DNA from 4 places in the Bradyrhizobium sp. 613_E4_N2_2 genome. Region 2 is predicted to be linked to each of the others. Evidence: predicted binding sites of a transcription regulator. Region 2 holds the regulator's gene; each other region holds the start of a gene.
What was found. Region 2 encodes LexA, which represses DNA repair genes until DNA is damaged. Its sites were predicted from a motif close to TGTTCNNNNTGTGTTCNG; they were not measured.

Region 1 (7,876 bases), 200 kb from region 2:
GCACGCTCAACTTCCACACCGTGCAGGTCGGCGTGAACTATCACTTCGGGGGCCCGGTGGTCGCGAAGTACTGAGCTTCGCTTCCAACGCACCGCGTTACGAAAGGCCGGCCTTGCGCCGGCCTTTTTGTTTTCGCGCGTCCAGATCCAGGCCAACCGATTCCCAACGTTTTCGGGGAAAGCTGTGGTATCCCGGTGACACAACCTTCGGCTTCAATGGTGTAGAGCAATGACATCGGTTGGGTCATTGGGTCGGCCGTTTTTGGTCGACAAAGAGAAACGAAACTGGGGAATTGAAATGAAGAAGGTTTTGCTGGCCTCGGCCAGTCTGTTCGCACTCAGCGCGTTGGCTCCCGCCTCGGCGGCCGATTTGGCGGCCCGCCCCTACACCAAGGCGCCCATTGCTGTGGCCTCGATCTACAACTGGAGCGGGTTCTACCTCGGCATCAACGGCGGCGGCGCTTCGAGCCGCAACTGCTGGGATGTCAACAATATCTTCGGCGTTGCGGGTCCGGACACGGCTGAAGGCTGTCACAATGCGACAGGCGGCGTCGTCGGTGGCCAGGTCGGTTATCGCTGGCAGTCGGCCAGCTGGGTGTTCGGCCTTGAAGCCCAGGGCGACTGGGCCAATCTGAAGGGCTCGAATACGAGCGTGGCGCTTGCTCCGCTGGTCAACGAGACCAAGATCGACGCGATCGGCCTGTTCACCGGCCAGGTCGGCTATGCCTGGAACAATGTGCTCTGGTACGTGAAGGGTGGCGCGGCGGTCACGCATGCCAAGTACAACGGCACGGTCGTCGGCGTGGTCCTCGACAGCGCAAGCGAGACGCGCTGGGGCGGCGCGGTCGGCACCGGCCTCGAATTCGGCTTCGCGCCGAACTGGTCCGTTGCCATCGAATACGACCATCTGTTCATGGGCAAGCGCAACAACTCGTTCACGTTTCTCGGCATCAACGACCGCATCGACCGTATCAAGCAGGACGTCGACATGGGCACGGTCCGCGTGAACTACACCTTCGGCGGCCCGGTCGTGGCGAAGTACTAACCGTCGCCTCCGACGCCATCGCGTTACGAAAGGCCGGCCTTGCGCCGGCCTTTTTGTTTTCGCGCGTACGGCATGAGCGTTTGCGGACAAGTTCCATTTTCGGCGCGCTGTGACCCTCCGGTGACAGACTGTCACACCTCAAAGGTTGTATCGAAGATCGCAACAACTTCGGCCGTGGGGGGTCCGTCTTGAACAAGTTTATGCTTGCCGCCGCCGGCATAGTCGCGATGACCACGTCCGTTTCGGCGGCCGATCTGGCGGCGAGGCCCTACACCAAAGCTCCTGCCCCGATGATCGCCGCGGTCTACGATTGGAGCGGCTTCTACATCGGCGCCAACGGTGGTGGCGGCTGGAGCCATAATTGCTGGGACATCGTTACCAACATCCTCGGTGCGCCGGTCACTCCCCCCGCATCGGAGGGCTGCCACACCGCGACCGGCGGCGTGGCCGGCGGCCAGGCCGGCTTTCGCTGGCAAAGCGCGTCGTGGGTGTTCGGCGTGGAAGGCCAGGGCGACTGGGCTCACCTTAGCGGCTCCAATGGACCGAGCCTGGCTGCCGGCGGCGTCGGCTCAGACCGCTCGAAGATCAACGCCTTCGGTCTCGTGACCGGCCAGGTCGGCTACGCCTGGAGCAATGTGCTGTTCTACGCGAAGGGTGGTGCGATGGTTGTGAGCGACAAATACGAAGGCTTAACCACTGCCACCGGCTTCGTGTTCGACAGGGCGAATGAAACGCGCTGGGGCGGAGCGGTTGGTGCTGGCCTCGATTTCGGCGTAACGCCCAACATCGTGGTCGGCGTCGATTATGTGCACGGCTTCATGGGATCGCGCGACAACCGCTTTACGTTCAACAACGGCACGTTCTCGCGCGCCGATCGGATCCGCCAGGACGTTGACATTGCAACGGCCCGCGTCAGTTACAGGTTCGGCGGCCCCCTCATCGCCAAATACTGATCTTCGCCTCCGACGCCATCGCGTTACGAAAGGCCGGCCTTGTGCCGGCCTTTTTGTTTTCGCGCGAGGGTGCACCCAACCGTCTTGGAGTCGTGAGGCGCGCGCAAGGCGTCCGCGAATGGCTTTGACGAGTTGGGGACGTGACATGAAGACGTGGATGCTGGCTGCGGTCAGCCTGTTCGCAGTCGGCGCGGTCGCGCCGGCTACCGCCGCCGATCTACCGATCTACAAGGCACCGGCGGCCGCCGTTCCCCTCTACGACTGGAGCGGCATCTATGTCGGCATCAACGGCGGCGGCGGGCTGGCCCATGCATGCTGGGGCGTGACCCGCGCGCTCGGCGTCGCTGTCGATCCGGCCGTTGGCGAAGGCTGTCACAATGCGGGCGGTGGCACGATCGGCGGACAACTCGGCTATCGCTGGCAGAAGTCGCGCTGGGTGTTCGGCATCGAGGGCCAGGGCAACTGGGCCGACTTCAAGGGCAGCAATGTCAGCGTGGCGCTGCCGCTGTTCACCAACCAGACCAAGATCGACAGCTTCGGCCTGTTCACTGGCCAGATGGGCTACGCCGTCAACAACCTGCTCTTCTATGGCAAGGCTGGCGCCGCGGTGGCGCACGACAAGTACGACACCTTCGTCCCCGGCGTCCCGGCGGCGGTGTTCAACAGCGTCAACCAGACCCGCTGGGGCTACACCATCGGCATCGGCGTGGAATGGGGCTTTGCCGAGAACTGGTCGGTCGGCGGCGAGTACAACCATGTCTTCCTCGGCCATCACAGCGCCGACTTCGCAACGCTCGTCGGCGGCTTCGCCCCGCGCACCGACCGGATCGGCCAGGATATCGACATGGGCCTGATCCGCATCAATTACCGCTGGGGCGGCCCGGTCGTCGCCAAATACTGAGACAAAGCTCCCTCAGGAACCTCCAAGTCCTGATCATGTGCGGATTGCCCCAAATCCGCATTCAAACGCGAACGAAGGGCTGGCCTCGCGCCGGCCCTTCGCATGTTCCGGGGGGCCTGCTCCTGCCAGATGCCGCCAGCGCGCCAACAATCCGTTGACGATTCGCACACGCCACTGGAAATCTGCTCCCGTTCTTCCTACGTTCGCTGCCATACCCATCGGCGCCGATCCCGGTTCCGGGCGACGCGCGCCTTTTTTGTTGGCGCGATCGCGCACCTTTGGGATTCCTTGAGGGCAACTCGGATGGATGAAGTGATCAAGGCGAAGCGCCAACAGCAGAACGCGGGATCCAGCCTGCGCGCAATTACGATCCGTGGCGCGCGCGAGCACAACCTCAAGAATGTCGACGTCGAGATCCCCCGCGACAAGCTGGTGGTGTTCACCGGGCTGTCAGGCTCCGGCAAATCCTCGCTCGCCTTCGACACCATCTACGCCGAGGGCCAGCGCCGCTACGTCGAATCGCTGTCGGCCTATGCGCGTCAGTTCCTGGAGATGATGCAGAAGCCTGATGTCGACCAGATCGACGGCCTGTCGCCGGCGATCTCGATCGAGCAGAAGACGACGTCGAAGAACCCGCGCTCGACCGTCGGCACCGTCACCGAGATCTACGACTACATGCGCCTGCTCTGGGCGCGCGTCGGCGTGCCCTATTCGCCCGCCACGGGTCTGCCGATCGAGAGCCAGACCGTCTCGCAGATGGTCGACCGCGTGCTGGCGCTGCCCGAAGGCACCCGCCTCTATCTGCTCGCCCCCGTCGTGCGCGGCCGCAAGGGCGAGTATCGCAAGGAGCTCGCCGAATGGCTCAAGAAGGGCTTTCAGCGCGTCAAGATCGACGGCACCTTCCATGAGCTCGCGGAGGCGCCGACGCTCGACAAGAAATTTCCGCACGACATCGACGTCGTGGTCGACCGCATCGTGGTGCGCGCCGACATCGGCCAGCGCCTCGCCGAGAGCTTTGAGACCGCGCTGAAGCTCGCGGAGGGCCTCGCCGTCGTCGAGTTCGCCGATGCGCCTGCAGCGGCCGCGCCCGTCGAGGAGAAGAAGAAGACCGCAAAAATCCACGACAAGAGCGGGCCTGAGCGCATCCTGTTCTCGGAAAAATTCGCTTGCCCCGTCTCCGGCTTCACGATTCCGGAGATCGAGCCGCGCCTGTTCTCGTTCAACAATCCCTACGGCGCCTGCCCGGCCTGCGGCGGCCTCGGCGTCGAGCAGCATGTCGACGAAGACCTCGTCATCCCCGACAAGGAGCTCGCCATTGGCAAGGGCGCGATCGCGCCCTGGGCCAAGTCGTCATCGCCCTACTACGTGCAGACGCTGACGGCGCTCGGCAAGCACTACAAGTTCACGCTGACCACCAAATGGAAGGATCTGCCGAAGAAGACGCAGAACGCGATCCTCCTTGGCTCGGGCGAGGATGAGATCAAGTTCTCCTACGAAGACGGCGTCCGCTCCTACGACACCAAGAAGCCGTTCGAGGGCGTCATCACCAACATCAACCGCCGCTATCGCGAGACCGAGAGCGAGTGGGCGCGCGAGGAGCTCGCAAAATATTTCCACGACGTCCCCTGCGAGGGCTGCAAGGGTTTCCGGCTGAAGCCCGAGGCGCTCTGCGTCAAGATCGGCGGCAAGCATATCGGCGAGATCTCGGAGCTGTCGGTCAGGAAGGCCGGCGAATGGTTCGAGACCGTGCCCGAAGCGCTGAACACGCAGCAGAACGAGATCGCCGGCCGCATCCTCAAGGAGATCCGCGAGCGCCTCACCTTCCTGCTCGACGTCGGCCTCAACTACCTCACTCTGTCCCGCTCCTCCGGCACGCTGTCCGGCGGCGAGAGCCAGCGCATCCGCCTCGCCTCGCAGATCGGCTCGGGGCTGACGGGCGTGCTCTACGTGCTGGACGAGCCCTCGATCGGCCTGCACCAGCGCGACAACGCCCGCCTGCTCGACACGCTGAAGCGCCTGCGCGACCTCGGCAACACCGTGATCGTCGTCGAGCATGACGAGGACGCGATCCTGCTCGCCGACTACGTCCTCGACATCGGGCCCGGCGCCGGCATGCATGGCGGCAACATCGTCGCCGAAGGCACGCCCGCCGAGATCATGCGCAACCCGAAATCTCTCACCGGCAAATATCTCACCGGCGAGCTCGAGGTCGAGGTGCCGGAGCGGCGCCCGCCGAACCATCGCCGCACCATCAAGGTGGTCAACGCGCGCGGCAACAACCTCAAGAACGTCACGGCCGAGATTCCGCTCGGCCTGTTCACGGCCGTCACCGGCGTCTCCGGCGGCGGCAAGTCGACGCTGCTGATCGACACGCTTTACAAGGCCATCGCCCGCAAGCTGAACAACGCCAGCGAAGGCGCCGCACCCCACGATCGCATCGAGGGTCTCGAGCACATCGACAAGATCATCGACATCGACCAGTCGCCGATCGGCCGCACCCCGCGCTCGAACCCCGCGACCTACACCGGCGCCTTCACGCCGATCCGCGAATGGTTCGCCGGCCTGCCCGAAGCGAAGGCGCGCGGCTACGAGCCCGGCCGCTTCTCCTTCAACGTCAAGGGCGGCCGCTGCGAGGCCTGCCAGGGCGACGGCGTCATCAAGATCGAGATGCACTTCCTGCCCGACGTCTACGTCACCTGCGACGTCTGCAAGGGCAAGCGTTACAATCGCGAGACGCTGGAGGTCCTGTTCAAGGGCAAGAGCATCGCCGACGTGCTTGACATGACCGTCGAGGAAGCCGCCGACTTCTTCAAGGCGGTGCCGCGCGTGCGCGAAACCTTCCAGACCCTGCACCGCGTCGGCCTCGACTACATCCATGTCGGCCAGCAGGCCACAACCCTGTCGGGCGGCGAAGCCCAGCGCGTCAAGCTGGCCAAGGAACTGTCAAAGCGCGCCACCGGGCGCACGCTCTACATCCTGGACGAGCCGACCACTGGCCTGCACTTCCACGACGTCAAGAAGTTGCTGGAGGTGCTGCACGAGCTGGTCGCCCAGGGCAACACGGTCGTCGTCATCGAGCACAATCTCGAAGTCATAAAGACCGCCGACTGGGTCATCGACCTCGGCCCCGAAGGCGGCGACGGCGGCGGCGAGATCGTCGCCTGGGGCCCGCCGGAAGACATTGCGAAAGCGCCGCGGAGCTACACGGGGAAGTTTCTGGAGCCGGTGCTGAAGAAGGCACGGAAGCCGAAGCGGCGGAGCACGAGCGAGGCGGCGGAGTAGAATTCACTCCGCCTCGTCCGCGGGATCATCGGGGAAAGTCTGCATGTGTCCGCGATGCCCAGCCGCACCTACACGCTCTTCAGCAAGGCAATCCTCGCCGAGCAGCAGGTAACCTGCATCTACGAGGGGCGCTATCGCGAGCTCTGCCCCCACATCCTCGGCACCAACAAGATGGGTGAGGAAGCCGTCCTCGCCTGGCAATTTGGCGGTGAGAGCAGCGGACCTCTGCCGCAATGGCGATGCCTGAAGCTCGCCAATATCACCAACGCCCGCACGCGCGATGGCCACTGGCACGAGGGCGGCTCTCACCGGACTACGCAGACCTGCGTCAGCAACATCGATCTCGACATCAATGTTCACGTGCGCAAATTGCGGTGACGCACATGCGTCCCACGGCTGACGGCCTTGCCGGCCATGATCGCAGGGTTGATTTCAATGCGCTCGTGTCGCATGACTGTCCTCGAATTCTCCTGAAATAATAGCACGCCACATCACGTTTTTCAGCGAACTCCAAAACCCGCCTCAAATGCCCTACTCCCTCGCCATCTTCGACCTCGACGGCACGCTGGCCGACAGCTTTCCGTGGTTCCTGCGCACCATCAACGATGTCGCCGATCGCTTCAATTTTCGTCGCGTCGCGGATGACGAAATCGAAGCGCTGCGGCATGCCTCGTCGCGCGAGATCCTCGCCCGGCTCGAGGTACCGCTGTGGAAGCTGCCGGCGATCGCGCGGCATGCGCGGCGACTGAAGGCGGAGGCTGCTAGCGAGATTCCCCTGTTCGCTGGCGTCGAGACGATGCTGCGGACGCTGGCCGGGAACGGCGTGCAGCTCGCGCTGGTGACCTCGGACAGCGAAGCCAATGCGCGCGAGAAGCTCGGCGATTCCGCCGCCCTGTTCGCGCATTTCGACTGCGCGGCATCGCTGTTCGGCAAGCCCGCGAAATTCCGCCGCGTGATCCGGCGCGCGGGCGTGGAGCCAGGCCGCGTGATCGCGATCGGCGACGAGGTCCGCGATATCGAGGCGGCGCGGGCGGTGGGGATTGCCTGCGGCGCGGTGAGTTGGGGCTACGCCGCGCCGGCGGCGCTGCGGGCGCTTGCGCCCGATCACATGTTCGCGCAGATGGAAGAGATCGCAGACGTGGTCAGCCGGATTTCGCTCAAGGCCTGATCCGCAATCGGCGCCCGGCCCAAGGAGACGGTGATGACACTCTCGGACGCAGCCCGCCTGAAACTCCTGGAGCCGCCGGTCGGCAAGGTGCGCGTGGTGCTCGACACCGACACCTACAACGAGATCGACGATCAGTTCGCGCTGGTACAGATGCTGCTGTCGAAGGACCGGTTCGACGTCGAGGCGATCTACGCCGCGCCGTTCTTCAACACACGCGCCGACAGTCCCGGCCACGGCATGGAGCTGAGCTACCAGGAAATCCTACGCCTGCTGGAGCGCCTCAACGTCGCACCGGACGGCCTCGTCCATCGCGGCGTCACCGATTATGTCGGCCGCGGCAAGACGGCGCAGGCGGCCCCCGCCGTCGACGACCTCGTGGCCCGGGCGCGCGCAGGCTCCCCTGACAATCCGCTCTACGTCATTGCCATCGGCGCCATCAGCAATATCGCCTCGGCGCTGCTCAAGGCCCCCGACATCATCGACCGCGTGGTGGTGGTCTGGCTTGGCGGTCATGCGCTGGAATGGCCG
Region 2 (7,876 bases):
CCGCGCGTGCTGCGCGACGTCCGCGAGGTCGACGGCTCGGTCGAGCTGTTCGGGCGCCGGATGCGGCTGCCGGTGGTGCTGGCCCCTGTCGGCGCACTGGAGATCTTCGATCCGGATGGCGCGGCGAGCGTCGCCCGCGCCTGCGGCACCTTCGGCGCGGCGCACATGCTGAGCTCGGTGTCCGAGCCCGGCCTGGAGAAGACCGCCGAGGCCGCCCCTGATGCGCTGCGGCTCTATCAACTCTATGTGCGCGGCGACGACGATTTCGTCGCCGATGTCGTCAGCCGGAGCGAGAAGAACGCCTACGCCGCCTTCTGCCTGACCGTTGATACCGCCCATTACAGCCGTCGCGAACGTGACATTGCCAAGCGCTATGTTCGCGAGAGCCGCCTGCGCGCCACCGGCGGCGATTACCAGAAGGGCCTGGAGTGGCGGACCGTGAAGATGATCAAGGACAAGTTCAAGATCCCGCTCATCCTGAAGGGCATCGCCACCGCCGAGGACGCCCGGATCGCGGTCGATCACGGCGTGGAGTGGATCTACGTCTCCAACCATGGCGGCCGCCAGCTCGATCACGGCCGCGGTGCCATGCATGTGCTGCCCGAGATCGCCGAGGCCGTGAAGGGACGCGCCAAGATCATGGTCGACGGCGGCTTCTGCCGCGGCACCGACATCGTCAAGGCGATCGCGGCGGGCGCGGACATGGTCGGCATCGGCCGGCTGCAATGCTGGGCATTGGCCGCGGCCGGCGAGGCCGGCGTGAGGCGAATGCTGGAGCTGCTCGAGGACGAGGTGCTGCGCTGCCTCGGCCTCTTGGGCGCCACCTCGTTCGCCGAGGTCGACAAGTCCTGCCTGCACCAGGCGACCGCAACGAATGCGCCGAGCGTGTTCAGCGCGTTCCCGCTGTTCGACCACGACCCCTATCGATATTGAGTGAAAGGATGCAATGAGCTCGCTCTCTCCCGGCAGCGCGGACGCGCTCCTGTTCGATCTCGGGCGCGTCGTGCTCGACATCGATTTCTCCAAGGCGATCGCCTGCTGGGCGGGACATGCCGGCTGCAAGCCGGAAGCCATCGTCGCGCGCTACGTGCGGGACAGCGAAGCCTACCGGCTGCACGAGGTCGGCAAGATCAGCGACGAGGCCTATTTCGACTCGCTGCGCGTCTCGCTCGGGATCGGCATCTCGGACGCGCAGTTCCTGGAGGGCTGGAACGCGATCTTCGCCGGCGAGATGCCCGACATCGCCGAGCTGCTGCCGCGTGCGGCACAGCAGTTGCCGCTCTACGCCTTCTCCAACACCAATCGGCCGCATGTCGACCACTTCTCGAAGGAATATGCCGGCCTGCTCGGCCATTTCCGCGAGCTGTATCTGTCGTCCAGCATCGGCCTGCGCAAACCGGATGTGGAGGCCTTCGACCATGTCGTGGCCGCGATCGGCGTGCCGGTGAACCGCATCGTGTTCTTCGACGATCTTGCCGAGAACATCGAAGGAGCGCGGTCGCGCGGCCTGACCACGGTCCACGTGACCTCGCCCCGCGACGTCGGGAACGCCCTCAAGGCGCTCGGAATCTGATCTCTGGCCGGCAAGCCGACGGGCCGCGAATGGAACTATTTTGCCCGGGGGCGAGGAACCAAGTCCCTTTGTGCATTTTTATACAGAGTTCCCGGAACGATTGCCCCTCTCAGGACTCATGAGTCCGTTGGGAATTCTACATCGGGCTTATCGTCGTGTTGGGCAAAACCTACCTCACCAAGCAGGCCTCTCTGCTGATGAAATTCGCCAGAACCACCTCGGATTCTGACCTTTCCGCAAAACTGATCAGCAAGGCCGCCGACCTGAAATCCCAGGCCGACCCGCTGCCTGACAAGGATCAGGGCCCCGCAGCGCCGGACGTCAGTCCGTACAAGCAGCCGGGGGGCTGACCGATGCTGGCCGTGGCTCTCGTCCTTCTCGTCCTCGCCATGGCCATCCTCGTACCGGTCTGTCTCGCCTTCTGGATCATGCCGCGGCGGACTTGATGCTCACCCTTCATCGCAGAGCGGATGACGCAGGATAAATCATCCTGCGCGGCCACTGTTTTGCCTCTGCGCCTGCACTCGGCTAGAACTCTCGCCGCCGATTTGCCCGAACGGGCCCAGCAGGAGTTTTCACCCGTGGCCCTGATGCCGGTTTCCGACGCGCTCGCTGCGGTGCTGGCGGGCGCAGAGCCGCTGCCTGAAGAGATGATCGCGCTCGACGCGGCCTTCCACCGCGTGCTGGCGCGCGACGTCGCGGCGCGGCGCACGCAGCCGCCGCAGGCGATGTCGGCAATGGACGGCTATGCGGTGCGCGCGGTCGATGCGGCGCAGATCGACTCCCAGCTCACCCTGATCGGCGAGGTCGCGGCGGGCCGACCGTTTGCGGGATCGGTCGGCGCCGGCGAGGCCGTGCGTATCTTCACCGGCGGTGTCGTTCCCGATGGCGCTGATGCGGTCGTGATCCAGGAGGACACGATCGCGGACGGCAAGCGCATCACCATCAAGGAAGCCGCCGTAACGGGGCGGCACATCCGCCCCGCCGGCGTCGACTTCTCGGAAGGCGACGTGCTGCTGCGCAAAGGGGCCCGGCTCACCGAGCGCGACCTCGCGCTCGCCGCCGGCATGAATTACCCGCAACTGCCGGTCCGGCGACGCCCGAAGGTCGCGATCCTCGCCACCGGCGACGAGCTGGTGATTCCGGGTACGACGCCGGGTCACGGCCAGATCGTCTATTCCAACGGTTATGCCCTGCACGCGCTCGCCCGCAGCGAGGGCGCCGATACCATCGACCTCGGGGTTGCCGCCGACACGCTGGAGGCCACCACGGCCGGCATCGGCCGCGCGCGGGAGAGCGGCGCGGACATCCTGATCACGACCGGCGGCGCGTCGGTCGGGGACCACGATCTGGTCCAGCAGGCGCTGAGGGACGAAGGTATCTCGATGGCGTTCTGGAAGATCGCGATGCGGCCGGGCAAGCCGATGATGAACGGGCGGCTCGGCGCGATGCGTGTGATCGGCCTGCCCGGCAATCCCGTGTCATCTTACGTTTGCGGCTTCCTGTTCATGGTGCCGTTGATTCGCGCGCTTTCGGGCCGTTCGATGATTCATCACCGCCGCGAACGCGCGGTGCTCGGCCGCGATGTCGGCGCCAATGACCAGCGCGAGGATTACCTGCGCGCACGCCTCGAGCTGCGCGACGACGGCACGCTCGTCGCCCTTCCGGTCAATCACCAGGATTCCTCGCTGCTTGCGAATCTTGCTGCGGCACAGGCACTTCTCGTGCGCGCGCCATTCGCGCCGAAGGCCGAAGCCGGCACGCCTTGCGAGGTCTTGCGGCTGCCCGTGTGATCGCTTCGTTCGCGTGCGTTCCGCGAACTTTGTCGCGTTCACGGTAAATTAAGCAGTTGCGGAACATGTATCGAACATATAGTGTCCGTTCATGATTTGTTTCGAGAATGTAGCGGCTTACTGCTGAATTCAGCGTCTCGGAATCGAACGACATCAACCGGGGGATTTTGGTCGAGATGTTAACGCGCAAACAATACGAGCTCCTGCGGTTCATCAGCGAACGGCTGAAGGAAAGCGGCGTGCCGCCCTCCTTCGATGAGATGAAGGACGCGCTCGACCTGCGCTCGAAATCAGGCATCCATCGCCTGATCACCGCGCTCGAGGAGCGCGGCTTCATCCGGCGCCTGCCCAACCGGGCCCGCGCCATCGAGGTGATCAAGCTGCCCGAGCTTCAGGCCGCCGCCGGCAGCCGCCGCGGCTTCACACCGAGCGTCATCGAAGGCAATCTCGGCAAGGTCCGCACGACTTCGAGCCCGCCGGCGGACGAGGGCGAGCGCCCCGTCGCGGTCCCCGTGATGGGCCGCATCGCGGCCGGCACGCCGATCGAGGCCTTGCAGACCCGCAGCCACACCATCAGCGTACCGCCTGACATGCTCGGCTCGGGCGAACATTACGCGCTCGAAGTGCGCGGCGATTCCATGGTCGAGGCCGGCATTCTCGACGGCGACATGGCGCTGATCCAGCGCAACGAGAGCGCCGATACCGGCGATATCGTGGTGGCGCTGATCGACGACGAGGAGGCGACGCTCAAGCGCTTCCGCCGCCGCGGCGCCTCGATCGCGCTCGAGCCCGCCAACGCCGCCTATGAGGTCCGCATCCTCCCGCCCAACCGGGTGAAGATCCAGGGCAAGCTGATCGGGCTGTACCGGAAGTATTGATACCGGACGTGCCGGTATCGGTTATTGGGCGCCCCGCGCTCTTTCGATCGGCATCGCTGATCCGAGATTGGAGCGGACGATTGTCCGCTTCCGCTGGATAGTCTTTCTGGTTTCGCGCAGATTATCCGGCCCCTCCTCCGACGGTAAATCCTCGGCACGCCGCACGAAGCAGCCCTGCTTCGCGGCCTTCAGGTTCGAGGAGAATGCATGCGCCGGATCGTTCCGAGCAAAATTGCTGTGGCGCTGATCGCAGCATCAGCGTCGCAAGCCTTGGCCGTGCAAGCCTTGGCCGTGCAAGCCTTGGCCGCGCAATCGCGGCCCCGTGTCCGCAAGGACACCGCCGTAAGCGAGCAAGTCCGCAAGGCCGTCGACCAACCGTCGCGGCCGGGCTGGCAATATTCCGGCTGGTCGGCGCCTGCGGGGCGCTGACACGCGCCTGCAGAATGCAAAGGGGCGGGCTTTGTTCCTGGTGGATTCGGGAAAGTTAATGTGATTGCGGCCTGCGGCGGCGAGCCGTAGATTTGCCTACAACCCGGCAGAACGTTTGGTATTTCCACTCTGATAGAGGCCTGCGCCTCGATTAAGAGACGTGGGTCGCTATCCCTGCATGAGGAGCACCCGATGTGTGACTACAGCCTGCATGCCGTCGCGTCGCGTCCCGCCGAAGTCGGCGAGACGATCGTCACGACAACCTTCCGCGGCACCTCGACGCGCGGCTTTGCCTCCGCGGCCGATCCGACCGTCGCGGTCTGCCTGCTCCCGGGGACGGAGCTCGCCTTCGCCGACAACGTCCGCTACGACAATCGCTGGATCTGGACGCGCACCGTCAATTCGCGCGTCGGCAAGTTCGGCAAGATCGATCCGCACATTCCCGATCGCCATCATGATGCGATCGAATTCCCCGACGGCAAATCCGTGCTGGTGACGCAGCTGGTCGAAGGCCAGCGTGCGACCGTGCTGCAGCTACCGGTGACCCAGCCGCTCGGCGAGCGCGAGCACAAGCCGCAGACCATCACCGACAGCCGGACAACCATCACCCGCCTGCCGATCGGCTGATGCAGCCATTCCCGGCCGGCAGGTCGGGCCAGGATTGAAATCGCCATCGCCGGCCGAGGCCGGCGAGATGGTGTCGTTTGTGTCCCGCGAAACTCCATCGGGCGGACCAAGCCGTGGCGTCTCCACCGCACGAAGTTTGCGCTGTCCTGCCTGAATTTTGAACGTCCGTTCCGCAGCCAAATGGCCGATGCTTGGTGCGGCTTGAGACGGCGGGCACGTTCGATGAAGACCTTCATTCGCGTCGTTGAACTCTGGGTGCCTGACCGCACGCGCATGCGGCTGGAATTCGGCGGCGGCCTCTACGGCGAAGGGTTGTCCGCGTTTAGGGACGTGAGCGAGGGTCTGCATTTCGGATATGACGAGGGGCTTCCCGGCAAGGCCTGGACCAGCGGCCACCCCGTGATCCTCACCAGATTCACCGATTCCTATTTCAGGCGGACCGATCAGGCCATCGCCGCCGGGCTGACCTGCGGCGTTGCGGTGCCGGTGTTTTCAGGCGAATTCCTGCAAGCCGTCATGGTGCTGTTCTGCGGCGACGATGAGGCCCATGTCGGCGCGATCGAGCTCTGGCACAACGATGCCGAAACCTCCCACGAGATGGCGCTCGTCGACGGCTATTACGGCACCGCCGACATGTTCGAATTCAACTCCCGCCATACCAGATTTCCGCGCGGCTTCGGCCTGCCCGGCCGCATCTGGAAAGCCGGCCTGCCGCTGATCATCAAGGATCTGCACGATGCCAGGAGTTTTCTGCGCTGGGAGGACGCCGCCAAGGTCGGAATCAATCTCGGCGTCGGCGTTCCCTACCGGACCGGCACCGATCAGACCTGGGTGCTGACATTCCTCTCCGCGCAGGCGACGCCAATCGCGCGACGCTTCGAGATCTGGGTCCCGGACGAGGCCCGTTCGGCGCTGGTCTTCCGCGCCGGCGATTGCAGCGGGCAGACCGACCTCGCCGCGCTTTATGCGGCGAAATCCATCGCCAAAGGCGAAGGCAGCATCGGCGGGGCCTGGGCCACCGGCATGCCCGCGCTCAACGACGATCTCGCGCGTGACGGCTCGGTCGCGGCCTTGCAGGCCTGCGCCTCTGGACTGAGCCAGATGGTCGTCCTGCCGGTGATCGGCAACGCCAGGCTCGACGCCGTGCTGGCCTGGTATCTGTAACCCGTCCGCTCAATCCTCGGCCTGCAGGTCGGCTTCCGATGGCGTCGCGTCGCGGTTGCGGGGAGCCGCCGCCTGCGGCGCAAGGCTCGCGCCGAAATCCGCCTCGCCGGCGGCCGCCGGCGACCACGGACGGTCTGCCCCCCTTGCCTTCGCCGCCTGAACCGCGAAGCCGTCGCCGCTTCGCGTCAGCGCCAGCGCGCCCTGCCTTGCGAGACGCTGACGGTCGACAACCATCGCTGCGCAATCCGGCGGCGCCGGCCGCGCCGTCACCACCAGCGCGGCCCGGCTGCAATCGTCAGCCAGTGAATCGATGCGCAAGGCCAGCGCGACCAGGCGCCCGTCGGCGAGCGGCGTCACGCAGCCGGCCTCGTCGCACGACACCCCGGCGGCCAGTGAGGCACTGCCGGCATCGCGCGGATCGGCGTCGGCGGCGAGCCATTCCTTCAGAAGAAAACTGTCCTTGCTCGACCTGATGAGATGCAGGTGCCCATCCCTGCCCCGCACAGCGACGCTCTGGCCGTCACCGGCGATCAGGACATCGGGCTGCCGCGCGCACAGTCCCCAGAGGATCGCGGCCAACAGCACCACCGCGCCGGCCCAGCGCAACGGCGTGCGCAACAAGCCCATCACGATGATTCCCAAGCTTGCAACGATCAGCGGTGCGATGCCGAAAGCCGAGATGCGGCCGACCGCGCCCGGCAAAGCGGCCACCCAGCGCGACACCGCAACCATCCAGTCGATGCCGATCCCCATCAGCCACCAGAACGGACCATCAAGTCCGAACGGCGCTGCAATCAAACCCAACAGGCCCGCGGGCATCACCAGGACCGAGACCACCGGCATCGCCCCGAGGTTGGCGAGCACGCCGAACGGGGTGACGCGGTGAAAATGGAAGGCGGCATAGGGCGTGGTCGCGAGCCCCGCGATCAGCGAGGCCAGGAACAGCATCGCGATCTCGCGTCCGCCCCACATTGCAATCCGCGCGGTCGCGGAATGATCGGGCGACGCAAACAGGTTTGGCATGCCGATCTGCACCAGTGCCACCAGTCCGAGCGTCGCGGCGAAGGACATTTGAAAACTCGGATGCACAAGTGCCTCCGGTGCGACCGCGAGCACGATCAGCGCGGCCACCGCCAGCGTGCGGAAGGTGATGGCACGGCGATCGACCATGACCGCGATCAACACCACCGCGGTCATGAAGAACGATCTTTGCGTCGCGACCTCCGCACCCGACAGCAGCAGATAGAACGCGGCTGCGACCAGCGCGGCGGCCGCCGACCATTTCTTGATGGCAAAGCCGGCCGCCATTCCAGGGATCAACGCCAGCAGCGCGCGCACCGCGAAGAAGACCACGCCGGCGACGACCGCCATGTGATAGCCGGAAATCGAGAGCACATGTCCGAGCCCCGAGA
Region 3 (7,876 bases), 2.5 Mb from region 2:
GGCGGCCGGGATCGTGATAGAGCACCTCGTTGGTCGCGAGCAGCGGCACGTTTGCTTTGGCGGCGAGATCATCGAGCCGCGCCAGGCGGCGGCGGTCGTCGCCGCGATAGACCAGGCTCGCCGCCAGCCACACGCCCTCGGCGCGGCTGTCCTTAAGCTTGGCGAGAACATCCAGCGCCTGCGCGGGCTCGAAGCGATGCGGCAGCGTCAGGATCAGGAGCTGGCCCTCGGAAAACTCAAGAAGGTCGGCAAAAGAGAGATGGCATTCGCCCTTCTCGATCCGCGTGATGTCGTCGCCGCGCTTGCCTCTGGTGAGGAGCTGGCACAGCCGGCCATAGGCGGCGCGGTCGCGCGGATAGACAAAAATGTCGGGCGTGCCGTCGATGAAGACGATGCGCGCGCCGATCAGCAATTTCGGCTTGTGCAGCACCTTGTCATTGTCGAGCTCCTTGTAGGCGCGCACCACGCCGGCGAGCGTGTTGTGGTCGGCAATGCCGATCACGGGAATGCCGAGGATGCTCGCCTGATGCACATAGGCGCGCGGATCCGAGCCGCCGCGCAGGAAGGAGAAGTTGGTGGTGATGCCGATCTCGGCATAAGCGGGCGTGGTCATGCGAAGAGACCGTGCACATACCAGTTGGGGGGAATGGGTTTGCCTTCGTCGTCGAACACCTCTCCTTCGTAAAGACCGTCGCGAAAGATCCAGAAGCGCAGGCCTTCGGCATCCTCGATGCGGAAATAATCCCGCGTCAATTGCTTGCCGTCCTGCCGCCACCATTCCATCGCGATGCGCTCGGGCCCTTCCACCCGCACCACCGCATGCAGCGCACGCCGCCAGGTGAACTGATGCGGCGGGCCGTCCGGCACGGTCGCGAACGGCACCTTGATCGGCTCCGGTCTGTCGAACAGCCGCAGGGGGCGCAGCGGCGGCTCGCTCTCGGCGCGCGCCGGCCATTCGGCCTGCATGGCCACGGCGAGATGGTGCTGGGCAGGCGCGGCCAGCACCGCACATTCGGGGATATGGGTATCCTCAGGCAAATGCACGACGACGCGCTTTCCGCCGATGCGCGCGGCGATGCGGTCGATCAGCGCGGCGAGCTCGTCATTGTCATGGACATGGGCGTCGAGATCGCGCTGCTCCTGCACCACGATCTCGGTGCGGCTCGCCGACAGCCGCACCATGTCGAAACCAAAGCCGGGATCCAGCGGATCGGCGAGCGCATCGAGACGTTCGCGAAACAGCCGGTCGATGACTTTGCTTTGCGTCACCGGCCGCCCGGTCTCGACCATGATCGCGCGCACCACGCCGTCGGTACGAAAGAAGGCGGCTTCCAGGCGCCGCGCGCCCTTGCCCTGCTTCTCCATGGACGCGATCAGCGTGTCGGCGAGCCGCGACAGCGTCAGCGCGATCATGGTGTCGGTGGCGATCGGTTCGGCAAAGCGCTTCTCCACGATATAATCCGGCAGCGGTTTGCGCGGATTGATCGGGGCATCGCCATGCCCCTGCGCATGCGCGAGCAGCGTGGAGAACCGCGCGCCGAACCGCGCCGTGATCTCATGCGGCTCGCGCGAGGCGACATCGCCGATGGTTTTCAGGCCGGCGCGGCGCAGACCAGTGGTGATGGCCTCGCCCGCACCAAGCGCGGATACCGGCAGCCGGCTGATCGCCGCCGCCTCCCCGCCATCGGCGACGATGGTGCCGGAGGCCTGCCGCGTCAGCGTGCGCGCACAGACCGAGGTGCCGGCGATCGCCGCGCTGACGGCAAAACCCTGACGGGCGAGCGCGCGGACGAAGGTCTGCAACAACGCAGCCTCGCCGCCGAACAGATGCGCGCAGCCGGTGATGTCCAGAAACAGCCCGTACGGCGGATCGAGCGCCACCAGCGGCGTGAAGCGGTCGCACCAGTCGGCGACGTCGCTGAGCGTCTTCGCATCGGCCACGACATCGGCGTCGAACACTTTCAAGTCCGGACACATCGCCCGTGCATTGGCCAGGGGCTGGCCGATGTGCAAGCCGAGGCGCTCGGCGGCTTCGTCCAGCGCATGGATCACCAGCGCATTGTTGTCCTTGATGACAACGATGCTCGGATCATTGGTCTTACCCAGCGCGCCGAAGAACCGCTGAATCCGATCGATGGGCAGGCGCGGCAGCCACAGGCTGAGGATACGTCGACGGTTCAGAGAACTGGCACTCATCACATTTCCATTCCATGATCCACCGGCCGCACGGGCCATGACGATTGCGCAAGAGTTCGGCATCGAAGCGCGGCGCGCCCCAGGAGCTCCATGCCGGGCCCGGCGGCGAATGCGCCGCGCGCAACATCCACCGCGTCTCCGCGGTCGAGGGCAGCGGCTGCGCGGCCATCCGCAACATCAGGCCGGTGACACCGGAGCCTTGCGCGGCCAGTGTCAGCTTGCGGCTCGCCACGAGATCGAACTGCCGCGTCTCACCCCAGAGCTCGAGCACAACGGCGCCAAGCGCGTCGCAGGCGAGCGCATCGGCCGAGGTCCGCAACGCGCTCTCGACATCGGCGGCGCGCACCATCACCACGCGGCGCGGATCGAGACCGATCTCGGCAAGCCCGCTCATCGACAGCGCGCCGGTCTCGAGTTCCGAAAAATCCTGCCGCACCCACAGCAGCGGCCGGCGCCGCGAGACACGCCCCGCAAGCCCCATGACAAAACCCGTCGCGGCGGTTCCCTGCCGGCCCTCGCAAAACACCTCGTGGATCACCGCGCGCGCGAGCCCGCCCTTCAGCGCGCTGTCGACCTCGTCGTGGCCGAGCGCGACGCGATCGTGCTGATGCACGACCTCCGCCGTCTCGATGCGCTCGATCTGGCCGCGCAAGGTCGCAAGCGCGTTCATCCGTGCGCCGCTCATATACGCCGCTCCTTCAGAGGTGATTGCCGAGGTTCTCAAAAATAAGAACCTACGGCTGGCTCATTTGTTCATGATATGTTCTAATATAAAGCTAACAGCGGCCGGGGAGTCAATCGAATTGGTGCTCATCCGGATTCGTAAGCTGAATCAAAGGGATTCCACGATGGACGTACAACGCAAGCTGGAGATTCTGGCTGATGCCGCCAAATACGACGCGTCGTGCGCCTCCAGCGGCACCGAGAAGCGGGATTCCAGCGATGGCAAGGGCATGGGCTCGACCGCGCCGGGCATGGGCATCTGCCATTCCTACGCGCCGGACGGACGCTGCATCTCGCTGCTCAAAGTGCTCCTGACCAACGCCTGCAATTACGACTGCCTTTATTGCGTCAACCGCGCCTCCTCCAACGTGCCGCGTGCCCGCTTCACCATCGACGAAGTGGTCAAGCTCACGCTCGACTTCTACCGGCGCAATTACATCGAGGGCCTGTTTCTCTCCTCCGGCATCATCCGCAGCCCCGACTACACCATGGAGCAGGTGGTCAGCGTCGCGCGCAAACTGCGCGAGGAGCATCACTTCCGCGGCTACATCCATCTCAAGACCATTCCCGAGGCCGACGACGCGCTGATCGCGGAAGCCGGCAAATATGCAGATCGCCTCTCCATCAACATCGAGATGCCTGAGGAGACGAGCCTGCAGCAATACGCACCGGAAAAGGATGTGCGCGCGATCCGCCGCACCATGGGCCGGCTGCGGCTGAAGCTCGACGAGGCCGAGGAAAACCGCAGCACAAAGACGAAGGCCAGGCCGCAGCGCTTCGCGCCCGCCGGACAGAGCACACAGATGATCGTCGGCGCCGACGCGGCCTCTGATCACACCATCCTGCACACCAGCTCCAATCTCTATGGCTCCTACCGGCTGCGGCGCGTCTATTACTCCGCCTTCAGCCCGATCCCCGATGCCAGCCGCGCTTTGCCTCTGGTACAGCCGCCGCTGCTGCGCGAGCACCGGCTTTACCAGGCCGACTGGCTGATGCGGTTCTACGGTTTCGACGTTGCGGAGATCGTTGACGACAGCGCGATGCTGCCGCTCGACATCGATCCGAAGCTCGCCTGGGCGCTGCGCCATCGCGACCGCTTCCCGCTCGACGTCAACCGCGCCAGCCGCGAGGAGCTGTTGCGCGTGCCGGGCTTCGGCACCAAGGCGGTCGAACGCATCATCGCGACGCGGCGCACCACCACGATCCGCCTCTCCGATCTCGCGCGGCTGCATGTGCCCCGCAACAAGGCGCTGCCATTCATCGTCCTCAGCGATCACCGGCCCGCGCCGCATCGCCTCGACGAGGCGCGGCTGATCGAACGGTTCAAGCCGAAGGCAACACAATTGGGGTTTGGCTTCTGATGCAGTACATCACCCTCGACACCGAAACCGATTTCGACGGCTGGCGCAAAGCCGCGCGTAGCCTCGTGCTGCATCATGTGCAGCCAACCGATGTCACCTGGACCGTACAAGGCGGCGAAGCCGAGCTGTTTGCACCGCCCTCCCCGTCTCCGATATTTGAGGTGAACGACAGCACCTTTAACGTCTCGGCAAAATTCGTCGATCTCGCCAAGGCCGCGATCCTGCATCGCGACGGCGAGCGCTTTGCGATCCTCTATCGCCTGCTCTGGCGATTGAAGGACAATCACGATCTCATCGAGGTCGCGACCAATCCTGATGTCGCGCAAGTCACCGCCATGGCAAGAGCAGTCCATCGCGACGAGCACAAGATGCATGCCTTCGTGCGCTTCCGCGAGATCGGCCGCGAGCGCGCGGCGCATTACGTCGCCTGGTTCGAGCCGGAGCATTACATCGTCGAGCTTGCCGCGCCGTTCTTTGCCAAGCGCTTCGCCGACATGCCATGGTCGATCCTGACACCCGATCTGTGTGCGCATTGGGATGGCCACGCGCTCTCGTTCACGTCGGGCGTGAGCAAGAGCGAAGCACCCGGCGAAGACCGGCTCGAGGAAACCTGGCGGCGCTACTACGCCAGCATCTTCAACCCGGCGCGGCTGAAGGTGAAGGCGATGCAGACGGAGATGCCGAAGAAATACTGGAGGAACCTGCCCGAGGCGTCGATCATTAAGCCCTTGATCGAGGACGCCGAGCGCATGACCGGCGCCATGATCGCCAATGCCGCAACCGATCCGCACAAGCCCCAGAAGCGGCCGGAGGCTCCGATGCCACGCAAGCTGGCTGCCGACGATCTCGAAGCGCTCCGCGAGGAGGCCGCGCACTGCCGCGCCTGCCCGCTCTACAAGGACGCGACGCAGACCGTGTTCGGCGAGGGCCCGAAAGACGCGACCATCATGCTGGTCGGCGAGCAGCCCGGCGACAAGGAAGACCTCGCCGGCCACCCCTTCATCGGCCCGGCCGGCCAGATGCTCGACCGTGCGCTTCAGGAAGCCGGCGTCGACCGCAACAAGGTCTACGTCACCAACGCGGTCAAGCACTTCAAATTCGTGCCGCGCGGAAAGATCCGTCTGCACCAGAAGCCGGCGACGCCGGAGATCCGGGCGTGCCGGCAATGGTACGAGCGGGAAGTTTCGGCAATCCAGCCCGAGCTCATCGTGGCAATGGGCGCCACCGCCGCGCAGAGCGTGTTCGGCAAGATCACCCCGATCGGCAAGACCCGTGGCCGGCTCATAGATATGCCCGAGGGACGCAAGGCACTGGTGACGGTGCACCCGTCCTATCTGTTGCGGCTGCCTGATCCGGAAGCCAAAGTGCTGGAATATCAGCGCTTTGTCGAAGACCTGAAGATTGCCGCCAGTTTGCAGAAGAAAGCCCCACGCGCCGCCTAAATACTGGCGAATACTGGTGGGAAAGCGACTTTAGGACGCAGTTGTCATCCAGCCTTCAAATCCATCGCGGACAATAGCCCCTTCAAATTAGTTAAGGGGCGTCCAAAAATGACAGACGTTGCATTCGACCGTGCGGTAGGCGATCCGACGCCCGTCCAGCCGGCTTCCAGGCCAAATCTCGACAAGGGTTTTAACCCGCTCACGATGATCCTGTTCTTCGGCATCCTTGCCGCAGGCCTGCTGTTCGTTGCCTACAGCATCTATGTCGACGTCAACGCGACCGGCACGAAGGTGACGACCTTCCTGCCCTACATCCTCTTGTTCGTCGCGCTGCTGATCGCGCTCGGCTTCGAATTCGTCAACGGCTTCCACGACACCGCCAACGCGGTGGCGACCGTGATCTACACCCATTCGCTGCCGGCTGAATTCGCGGTGATGTGGTCGGGCTTCTTCAACTTCCTCGGCGTGCTGCTGTCCTCCGGCGCGGTCGCGTTCGGCATCGTCTCGCTGCTGCCGGTCGAGCTGATCCTCCAGGTCGGCTCCAGCGCCGGCTTCGCCATGGTGTTCGCACTCTTGATCGCCGCGATCATCTGGAACCTCGGTACCTGGTATTTCGGCCTGCCCGCCTCCTCCTCGCACACGCTGATCGGCTCGATCATCGGCGTCGGCATCGCCAATGCCGTCATGCGCGGCCGCGACGGCACCTCGGGCGTCGACTGGAGCAAGGCCACCGAGATCGGCTACGCGCTGCTGCTGTCGCCGCTGTTCGGTTTCATCTGCGCCGCCGTGCTGCTGCTGCTGCTCAAGTTCATCGTGCGCAACCCTGCGCTCTATGCCGCGCCCGAAGGCAACAAGGCGCCGCCGCTCTGGATCCGCGGCCTGCTGATCGCAACCTGCACCGGCGTCAGCTTCGCCCACGGCTCGAACGACGGCCAGAAGGGCATGGGCCTGATCATGCTGATCCTGATCGGCACCGTGCCGACCGCTTACGCGCTCAACCGCGCGCTGCCGGAGAGCCAGGTCGCCCAGTTCCAGAAGGTCTCGGAGGCCGCCTCCAAGGTGATCGCGGCCAAGGGCGCCGGTCACTCGATCATCGGCGATCCTCGTCCTGCGGTGACGCAGTACATCACCTCGCACCACATCAGCGAAGGCACCTACCCCTCGCTGTCGGTGCTGGTGAAGGATGTCGGCGACCAGGTCGCGAAGTACGGCTCGCTCAACAAGGTACCGGCGGAAGTGGTCGGCAACACCCGTAACGACATGTACCTGACCTCGGAAGCGATCCGCTTCCTGATGAAGGACAAGGAAAACGACCTCAACAAGGAAGAGGTCGCGACCTTGAACGCCTACAAGGGCGGCCTCGATAGCGCCACGAAGTTCATCCCGACCTGGGTGAAGGTCGCCGTCGCCATCGCGCTCGGCCTCGGCACCATGGTCGGCTGGAAGCGCATCGTCGTCACCGTCGGTGAGAAGATCGGCAAGACCCATCTCACCTACGCACAGGGCGCCTCCGCCGAGCTGGTCGCCGCCGCCACGATCGGCGCCGCCGACGTGTTCGGCCTGCCGGTCTCGACCACCCACGTGCTGTCGTCGGGTGTCGCCGGCACCATGGCCGCGAACGGCTCGGGCCTGCAGATGGCGACCATCCGCAACCTGCTGATGGCCTGGGTGCTGACGCTGCCCTGCGCGATCGCGCTGTCGGCCACGCTGTATGTGATCTTCTCGCGGATCTTCTGAAGCCGATCACGCGCCTCAAAGACAAAGGGCCCGTGCGATGCACGGGCCCTTTTCGTTTGTGGTTCGGGGGGCGGCGTTAAGACGCCGCGAGCGATTCCTCGACCAGCTTGACCCAATAGGACGTGCCGAACACGATCGCCTCGTCGTTGAAATTGTAGGCTGGGTGATGCAGGCCGGCGCTGTCGCCGTTGCCGCAGAAGATGAACGCGCCGGGCCGCGCTTCCAGCATGTAGGCGAAATCCTCGCCGCCCATCAGCGGCGGCATCTCGTGCACATTGGCCTCGCCGGCAACGTTCCTGGCGATGCGCCGCGCCACCTCGGTCTCCGCAGCGTGGTTGTTCACGACAGGGTAGTTGCGCTTGTAGTGCAGGTCGATCTTGGCGCCGGTGATCTGCGCCACGCCCGCCACCACCTCGT
Region 4 (7,876 bases), 850 kb from region 2:
GCGTGTCGCCAAAGCAGAAAGAACGGGCGCGGCATGGATCCGGCGGCCAGCATCTTCAAGATGATCTATCGGGATCAACCAGTCGGTACGGAGGGGCTTCCTTGGCGGAAGGAAGACTTCACGAAACGAAAGAGGCCGCCAACCGAGGCGGCCTCACGAGACCCGGCCCATCGCCAACGCGCGCATTGTACGATGGACCGTTCCGGGTGGATGGCGCGAGAGTGTCGCGCCACAGACCGGAATCTCAATCCCTTGGTTCGAGTCGTTCCCGTCAGGCCGCCTACTGAGGCGGCCTTGCTTCATCCGCCTACAAAGCGGGTTTGCGTGACCGGAAATACGAAGCCGATTCCGGTCACGGCGAGGAAGGTGCAAAAATACCGGATGCGATACATGCCGAACCAACCCGGGCGTGCCGCCATGGTTCAGGAGGTCGGCGAGCTCTCCGCCCATCTGGTGGTCTAGGCCGAGGTTGGACGGAGAGCCGCGCGCCGGACCCCCGTCGCATGACAATGCTAGGAACGTGCCATGACAGTCGTGTGAAACTGTCGGCGCCGCTCAGTGGAGATCAGGCCACAAATGAAATGAAAACGCCGCCCGCTTGAAATGAAGCGCAGGCGGCGGCGTTCCAGCCCCGAGAGGGATTAGCAAAATCCCGGATATTGATCAGTCCGAATGGATGACGAGAAGGTTCAACGGCACAACGCGACCAAGCTCAAATGGATGCGTGGCGGCGCTGCGTCGAACTGGGCATTGAAATCCCCCAGGCCAATAGATACGGGCAGGAGACGAGATCGTTTCACACGCGCAGAGGCGGATTAGGGCACTTCTTTTCCGTGGTTCTATGAATGGCGAGCTTGCGCGTTTTTCCCGGAGGGATTGTCGGCTGACAGCGTGGCTGACTTGGAAGGCTACATCGAAATCCTTTTGCGAAAGCTTCGCCGGGAAGCTGGCAAAGAAGCCGCCAACTGAGGCGGCCTTAACCGGTCTTCCGTTCGAGCATCGCCATTTCAACTTGGTCGGCCAGGACTGTGAGATGACTTGCGAGGCGGTCGAATAGTTCGCGCTTAGCGGCGTCGGTCGCGGATGAGAGCGCACTCCGCCGCGTCCTTCCGCAGCTTCTCAAGTTGAACCAGATGATCTTGCATGGCCCGCTGGCCCGCTGTTTCGAGAACCAGCGGAGTCAACGCGACGGGCTTACTTCGGCGGCTGCAAGCCGGATGATTTCAACCATTCCTCAATGCGGGCGGCGACATCGGATTCGTGGGCCTTCTTCAAAAGAGCCTCTTGCTCTGGGGCCGCCTGCAATTGTTCTGCCTTTTCTCGCGCTAGTCTGGCTTCCTTGATGAGCCGCTCTCCAAGCACTCTATCCGGTTTGAATCGGAAGCGCTTCATGACTTCCTCCTGTCACAAAGTTCGCTCTGCTTAAAACTTTCAAGGGGCACAGAAGTTCTACGGAACTCTACACCTCATGTTCGCTTAGCGGAACACATTCGTTTGCGGTCCGTTCTTCAAATCCAAATCGGGCCACCGCGAAAATCAAACTAGGCCACCGCGCTCGGAAACCAGGCCAGCATCCGGGTACTGCCGAAATAGGCCACTCGGGATTGCAAAGTAGGCCACTGGTAGGAACTAAGGGATTGCCCGCCCTGTTGCATGTTGTTCCTCCCTCTAAAGGAACAGCCTTATGGCCGACGACAACAATAAAAATCCAAATGAGAAGCAGCCCGGCGAGAATCCGGACGGCAAGTACCATTTCAATCCTGGGAACATGGCCGGGAAGAAGCCCGGGGATCCGGAGCAGACTGCCGAAAACCGTGGCGAGCAGCCGCACGAGGACAAAGAAAAACCCGCCGGTTAGATGCCGGCCACTCGCAGATGCGAAGTAGGGCCACTATAGGACCGCACCGGACGGCGGCTTTATGGCCGGCCACTCACCGAAGAAAAATGGGAATGGATTGTTTATCCCAGGATCGGGCAAGGAGATCGCTTCGCAGGAATGGCTCCCACTAGAGCGGCCTCAAAGGGAGCGCGGGCCTACATCGATGAGAAGCTGGATGGAAAAGAGGCCGCCAACTGAGGCGGCCTCAAATCATCAGGATCAGCCAGACGATTAGGCCAGCGTTCACGGTGCCTACGGTGACAATACCTGTCTGAATAAGTCGCTCGGTCATGGTGTCACCCCCCGATTGAGAGGGAACCCTGCGCTCAATCGGAACGAGCGTCTATGCAGATTGTGCCAGACCCGGGAAATTTCGGTAATATATGACGGCGTGTTCCGCCCGTGAATACACCTTATGGTTGGCCCAGAACAAAACAGGCCACGTGTCATTTCAAACCAGGGCAATGTCGCCGGAAACAGGCCAGTACCAAAATCCGCGAAAGAACATATTGCGAACTTGGAACAAATAGGGTACATTACTTTTATCGCCGGCCCGCCCCGCCAATCGTTTGTCCCTCTAGCGAATCCTCGCCATAAGGAGCACGACCCAATGTCCAACACTGCCCTGCGTATCGTCGAAGGATCTTCCATGGACAAGAGTAAAGCTCTGGCCGCCGCGCTCTCCCAGATCGAGCGCCAGTTCGGCAAGGGCTCGGTGATGAAGCTCGGCAAGAACGACCGGTCGATGGATGTCGAGGCGGTGTCCTCGGGTTCCCTCGGGCTCGACATTGCGCTCGGGATCGGTGGTCTGCCGAAGGGGCGCGTCGTGGAAATCTACGGGCCGGAATCCTCGGGCAAGACCACGCTGGCGCTGCACACGGTGGCGGAAGCGCAGAAGAAGGGCGGAATCTGCGCCTTCATCGACGCCGAGCACGCGCTCGACCCGGTCTATGCGCGCAAGCTGGGCGTCAACATCGACGAGCTCCTGATTTCGCAGCCGGACACGGGCGAGCAGGCGCTGGAAATCTGCGACACGCTGGTGCGCTCGGGTGCGGTAGACGTGCTGGTGGTCGATTCGGTCGCGGCTCTGGTGCCGAAGGCCGAGCTCGAGGGCGAGATGGGCGACGCGCTGCCGGGTCTCCAGGCCCGTCTGATGAGCCAGGCGCTGCGCAAGCTGACGGCCTCCATCAACAAATCCAACACCATGGTGATCTTCATCAACCAGATCCGCATGAAGATCGGTGTGATGTACGGCTCGCCGGAAACCACGACCGGCGGCAACGCGCTGAAATTCTATGCCTCCGTCCGTCTCGACATCCGCCGCATCGGCGCGATCAAGGAGCGGGACGAAGTGGTTGGCAACACGACGCGCGTCAAGGTGGTGAAGAACAAGCTGGCGCCGCCCTTCAAGCAGGTCGAATTCGACATCATGTACGGCGAGGGCGTCTCCAAGATGGGCGAGATCCTCGATCTCGGCGTCAAGGCCGGCATCGTCGAAAAGTCCGGCGCCTGGTTCTCCTATGACAGCCAGCGCCTCGGCCAGGGCCGCGAGAACTCGAAAGCGTTTTTGAAAGCCAACCCCGACATCACCGCCAAGATCGAGACCTCGATCCGCCAGAACTCCGGCCTGATCGCCGAGCAGATTCTCGCCGGTGCACCGGAGCGTGACGCCGACGGCGAGGAGCCGGCGGACGAGTAAGGCCTAACGCGAAGAACTTTCGCGAGGAGCGGGCGCTGAGGACGTTGAGTTGCCGACGTCGTCAGTGCCCGTTTCGTTTTGTGGGGCGTTCGCGATGAAACGCGTGATCCTGACCAGTTCGTCCGGCGTCGGTCTTGCCCATGCGGATCGCGCCGACATGGTCGTGCCGTTCATCTTTCGCTTCGTTTCGGGGCCACTGCCTACCTCGCATCACCTCGAGCAATACCTGACGGGAGGCTATGTCAGAGGCGATCCGGAGGTGCGTTGGTCCGATCTTGTTGGCCGGTTGCCTCAGACCGGTCTCGCGCACAAAGAGACAGGCCTGATTTGGTTTTGCGAGACCTATGGCGTCGATCTCATCGAGCTGTGGTTCGACCCTGAGCCCAATAGTCAGTTGCAACTGATCTGGATCCTCGATTATTTGCGGTCCCATCCATCGATCACCGATCGTCTGAGATTGCGACGTGTCAATTTCGATCTGCGCGGAGCGGACGGCACAGAGCTTCGCGATCGTATGGTGCGGGAATTGGAGGTCGCGGACTGCGACTTCGAGATCGCCAACATGGCCTGGGAAGCCTACCGGGCGCCAACGCCGGAGCTCTGTTTCGGATTGCTCGGCAGGGATTTCCCCAGGCTGCCCTTCCTGAAGCCTGCGATGGAACAATTGCTGGCAGAACTGCCATCACCAATCACCGGACTAGGTACGACGGAAGCGCGGCTTCTCGACCTGATTGCGCGGGGGCACAACCGTACCAAGGAGCTGTTTCAACCGGACGGTCCGCTGCAAACGCGCGTGTTCGATCAATGGGAATTGGGCCCGCTGCTCGAAGGGCTTGGGTCCGGCCCAATGCCGGTGATCACGGGTCTCGATCCGAAACTCGCGACGCTGGCCCCGCGCGAGGCCGCAACGCCGCCTTTCGCCGAAGCCGGCTATCGCTCACCGAATTTGGGGAAGCGGTCCTTGAAGGCCGGGAGGATTTCCGCCGTCAAACCCCGATCAGACGCTGGTGGGGCGGAACGCTTCTGACCAACGAACGGCTGTGGCGTTGGGACCGACAGAACCGTTCGCTCGTTGCACCCTTGATACGCGTTCGGGGACGTAGGGTGGGCAAAGGCGCGCAAGCGCCGTGCCCACCATATTCCAACGCGCATAAAGGTGGTGGGCACGCTTCCGCCTTCGCTCTTCGAGCTACGGCGGACAAGTCGCTTTGCCCACCCTACGAAGCTACGATCCCTTACTCCGCCGCTTCCGCGTAATCGCTCACCGGCGGGCACGAGCACACCAGGTTGCGGTCGCCATAGACGTTGTCGACGCGACCGACCGGGCACCAGTATTTGTCGGTGCGCGAGACGCCGTCGGGAAAGCAGCCCTCGGCGCGGGTGTAGGCGCGATTCCAATCGTCGTCCGCGATGTCGTGCACGGTGTGCGGGGCGTGACGCAAAGGCGAAGCCTCGATCTTGAAGCGGCCGGCCTCGACCTCGGCGATCTCCTTCCGGATCGCGATCATGGCGTCGCAGAACCGGTCCAGCTCCGCCTTCGATTCCGACTCGGTCGGCTCGATCATCAGCGTCCCCGGCACCGGAAAACTCATGGTCGGGGCATGGAAGCCGTAATCGATCAGGCGTTTTGCGATGTCGTCCACGGTGACGCCCGACGTCGTCTTCAGCGCGCGCGGGTCGACGATGCACTCATGTGCGACGCGGCCCTTCGCGTTCTTGTAGAGCACCGGGAAGTGCGCATCGAGGCGCGCGGCAATGTAGTTGGCGTTGAGGATCGCGATCTCGGTGGCGCGCTTCAGGCCGTCACCGCCCATCATCAGAATGTAGATGTAGGAGATGGTCAGGATCGACGCCGAGCCGAACGGCGCGGCCGAGACCGGGCCGACCGGTGCTTCGGCTTGCGTCGCCGGATGACCGGGCAGGAACGGCGCGAGATGCGCCTTCACGCCGATCGGGCCCATACCGGGGCCGCCGCCGCCATGCGGGATGCAGAAAGTCTTGTGCAGGTTGAGATGGCTGACGTCGGCGCCGTAATCGCCGGGCCGCGACAGGCCGACCTGCGCGTTGAGGTTGGCGCCGTCCAGATAGACCTGGCCGCCATGGCCGTGCACGATGTCGCAGATCTCGCGGATGTGCTCCTCGAACACGCCATGTGTCGAGGGATAGGTGATCATGACCGCGGCGAGATCGGCCGAATGCTTCTCGGCCTTGGCGCGGAGATCGTTGACGTCGACGTCGCCGTTCTTTTCGCAGGCGACCACCACCACGTCCATGCCGACCATCGCGGCCGAAGCCGGGTTGGTGCCGTGGGCGGAGGAGGGGATCAGGCAGATTTTTCGGTGCGTCTCGCCGCGCGCGGCATGATAGCCGCGGATCGCGAGCAGCCCGGCATACTCTCCTTGCGCGCCCGAATTCGGCTGCAGCGAGATCGCGTCATAGCCGGTGATATCGCACAGCCATTTTTCCAGCCGCGCGAACAGTGCGTGGTAACCCTTGGCCTGCTCGCGCGGGGCGAACGGGTGCAGGCTGCCGAACTCCGGCCAGGTCAGCGGCATCATCTCGGTCGTCGCGTTCAGCTTCATCGTGCAGGAGCCGAGCGGGATCATGGCGCGGTCGAGCGCGAGGTCGCGATCGCTGAGCTTGCGCATGTAGCGCAGCATCTCGGTTTCCGAGCGATGCGCGTGGAACACGGGATGGGTGAGGAAGGCGGTGGTGCGCTTGAGCGACTCCGGCAGCGCCTCGCGCGTGGTGGCGTCGATCTCGGCATAGGTGAGCGTGCCGCCGAATGCGCGCCAGACCGCTTCGACGGTTGCCGGCGTTGTGGTCTCGTCGAGCGCGATGCGCAACGCCGTCTCACCGACGCTCAGGTTGATCTTCTCGGCAGCCGCGCGCGCGACGATCTCGGCGCGCTTGGCACCGGCGTCCACGCTGAGCGTGTCGAAGAAGCTATCCGACTGCGGCGCAAAGCCGAGCTTGCGCAAGCCCGCTGCGAGCACGGCGGCGCGGCGATGCACGTTGCGCGCGATCTGCGAGAGACCCTCGGGGCCGTGATAGACCGCGTACATCGAGGCGATCACGGCGAGCAGCACCTGCGCGGTGCAGATGTTGGAGGTCGCCTTCTCGCGGCGGATGTGCTGCTCGCGGGTCTGCAGCGCGAGGCGATAGGCCGGCATCCCGCGCGAGTCCACGGAGAGGCCGACGATGCGGCCGGGCAGCGAGCGCTTCAGTGCATCGCGCACCGCCATATAGGCCGCGTGCGGCCCGCCATAACCCATCGGCACACCGAAGCGCTGCGCCGAGCCGATCGCGATGTCGGCGCCCAACTCGCCGGGCGAGGCGAGCAGCGTCAGTGCCAAGAGATCGGCGGCAACGATCGCGAGCGCGCCCTTGGCCTTCAACGTCGCGATCGCGGGCCTGAGGTCGCGCACGGCGCCCGAGGAGCCCGGATATTGCAGCAGCGCGCCGACCACGTCGGCCTTGTCGAGATCGGCGAGGGGATCACCGACGATCAGGGTCCAGCCCAGCGGCTCGGCGCGGGTGCGCATCACCGCCAGCGTCTGCGGATGCACGTCCTTGTCGACGAAGAAGGCTTTTGCTTCGACCCGCGAGTGGCGCTCGGCGAGCGCCATGGCTTCGGCCGCGGCGGTCGCCTCGTCGAGCAGCGAGGCGTTGGCGACGTCGAGCCCGGTGAGGTCGCAGATCATGGTCTGGAAGTTGAGCAGCGCCTCCAGCCGGCCCTGGCTGATCTCGGGCTGGTAGGGCGTGTAGGCCGTGTACCAGGCCGGGTTCTCCAAAATGTTGCGCTGGATCACCGCGGGCAAAACCGTGCCGGAATAGCCCTGGCCGATCAGCGAGGTGAAGACCTGGTTCTCTCGCGCGAGCTCGGCCATGTGCGCGATCGCCTCGGTCTCGCTCAAGGGCTTGCCGAGGTCGAGCGGGGCGGTCTGCCGGATCGAGGCCGGCAGCGTCTCCGCCATCAGGGCGTCCACGCTCTTGGCGCCGACGGCCTCCAGCATTGCGGTGACGTCGCGCGCCGACGGGCCGATGTGGCGGCGAACGAAGGTGGCGGCGGTGTCGCCATTGGATTTGCGGTGCGCGGTCATCATGGGTCCTCGCTTTAGATTTCGCTGTCGCCGTCATGCCCCGCGAAGGCGGGGCATCCAGTAAACGCAGGCGTCACGGCTTGAGCCGAGAAGCCGCGGCGTACTGGATCACCCGCCCCAGTGCGCAGTGCGCACAAGGCGGGTGATGACACCGAATATGAGGTCAGAGTTCGCTTCATCTCACGCCGTATGTGC

Region 1: a site for LexA is predicted at 3,088-3,105, ahead of uvrA (excinuclease ABC subunit UvrA). Genes of this name have one in related genera too.
Region 3: a site for LexA is predicted at 2,947-2,964, ahead of AB7290_RS31215 (ImuA family protein). Genes of this name have one in related genera too.
Region 4: a site for LexA is predicted at 2,380-2,397, ahead of recA (recombinase RecA). Genes of this name have one in related genera too.

What each region holds. Positions count from the first base shown of each region.
Region 1 is NZ_CP197234.1:4,238,201-4,246,076, reverse strand. It holds gene AB7290_RS20330 (outer membrane protein) at 1-74, shown strand, start outside; gene AB7290_RS20325 (outer membrane protein) at 298-1,044, shown strand; gene AB7290_RS20320 (outer membrane protein) at 1,233-1,997, shown strand; gene AB7290_RS20315 (outer membrane protein) at 2,143-2,898, shown strand; gene uvrA (excinuclease ABC subunit UvrA) at 3,202-6,180, shown strand; gene AB7290_RS20305 (hypothetical protein) at 6,226-6,558, shown strand; gene AB7290_RS20300 (HAD-IA family hydrolase) at 6,707-7,348, shown strand; gene AB7290_RS20295 (nucleoside hydrolase) at 7,382-7,876, shown strand, end outside.
Region 2 is NZ_CP197234.1:4,035,703-4,043,578, reverse strand. It holds gene AB7290_RS19285 (alpha-hydroxy acid oxidase) at 1-933, shown strand, start outside; gene AB7290_RS19280 (HAD family hydrolase) at 947-1,573, shown strand; gene AB7290_RS19275 (hypothetical protein) at 1,729-1,923, shown strand; gene AB7290_RS19270 (molybdopterin molybdotransferase MoeA) at 2,155-3,366, shown strand; gene lexA (transcriptional repressor LexA) at 3,543-4,244, shown strand; gene AB7290_RS19260 (hypothetical protein) at 4,452-4,673, shown strand; gene AB7290_RS19255 (hypothetical protein) at 4,866-5,300, shown strand; gene AB7290_RS19250 (GAF domain-containing protein) at 5,523-6,464, shown strand; gene AB7290_RS19245 (ComEC/Rec2 family competence protein) at 6,474-7,876, opposite strand, start outside.
Region 3 is NZ_CP197234.1:6,565,274-6,573,149, forward strand. It holds gene AB7290_RS31205 (error-prone DNA polymerase) at 1-613, opposite strand, end outside; gene AB7290_RS31210 (Y-family DNA polymerase) at 610-2,196, opposite strand; gene AB7290_RS31215 (ImuA family protein) at 2,099-2,881, opposite strand; gene AB7290_RS31220 (putative DNA modification/repair radical SAM protein) at 3,045-4,280, shown strand; gene AB7290_RS31225 (UdgX family uracil-DNA binding protein) at 4,280-5,722, shown strand; gene AB7290_RS31230 (inorganic phosphate transporter) at 5,831-7,459, shown strand; gene AB7290_RS31235 (M20 aminoacylase family protein) at 7,536-7,876, opposite strand, start outside.
Region 4 is NZ_CP197234.1:3,190,243-3,198,118, forward strand. It holds gene AB7290_RS14975 (hypothetical protein) at 1,195-1,392, opposite strand; gene AB7290_RS14980 (hypothetical protein) at 1,685-1,858, shown strand; gene recA (recombinase RecA) at 2,490-3,578, shown strand; gene AB7290_RS14990 (hypothetical protein) at 3,673-4,605, shown strand; gene gcvP (aminomethyl-transferring glycine dehydrogenase) at 4,814-7,681, opposite strand; gene gcvH (glycine cleavage system protein GcvH) at 7,862-7,876, opposite strand, start outside.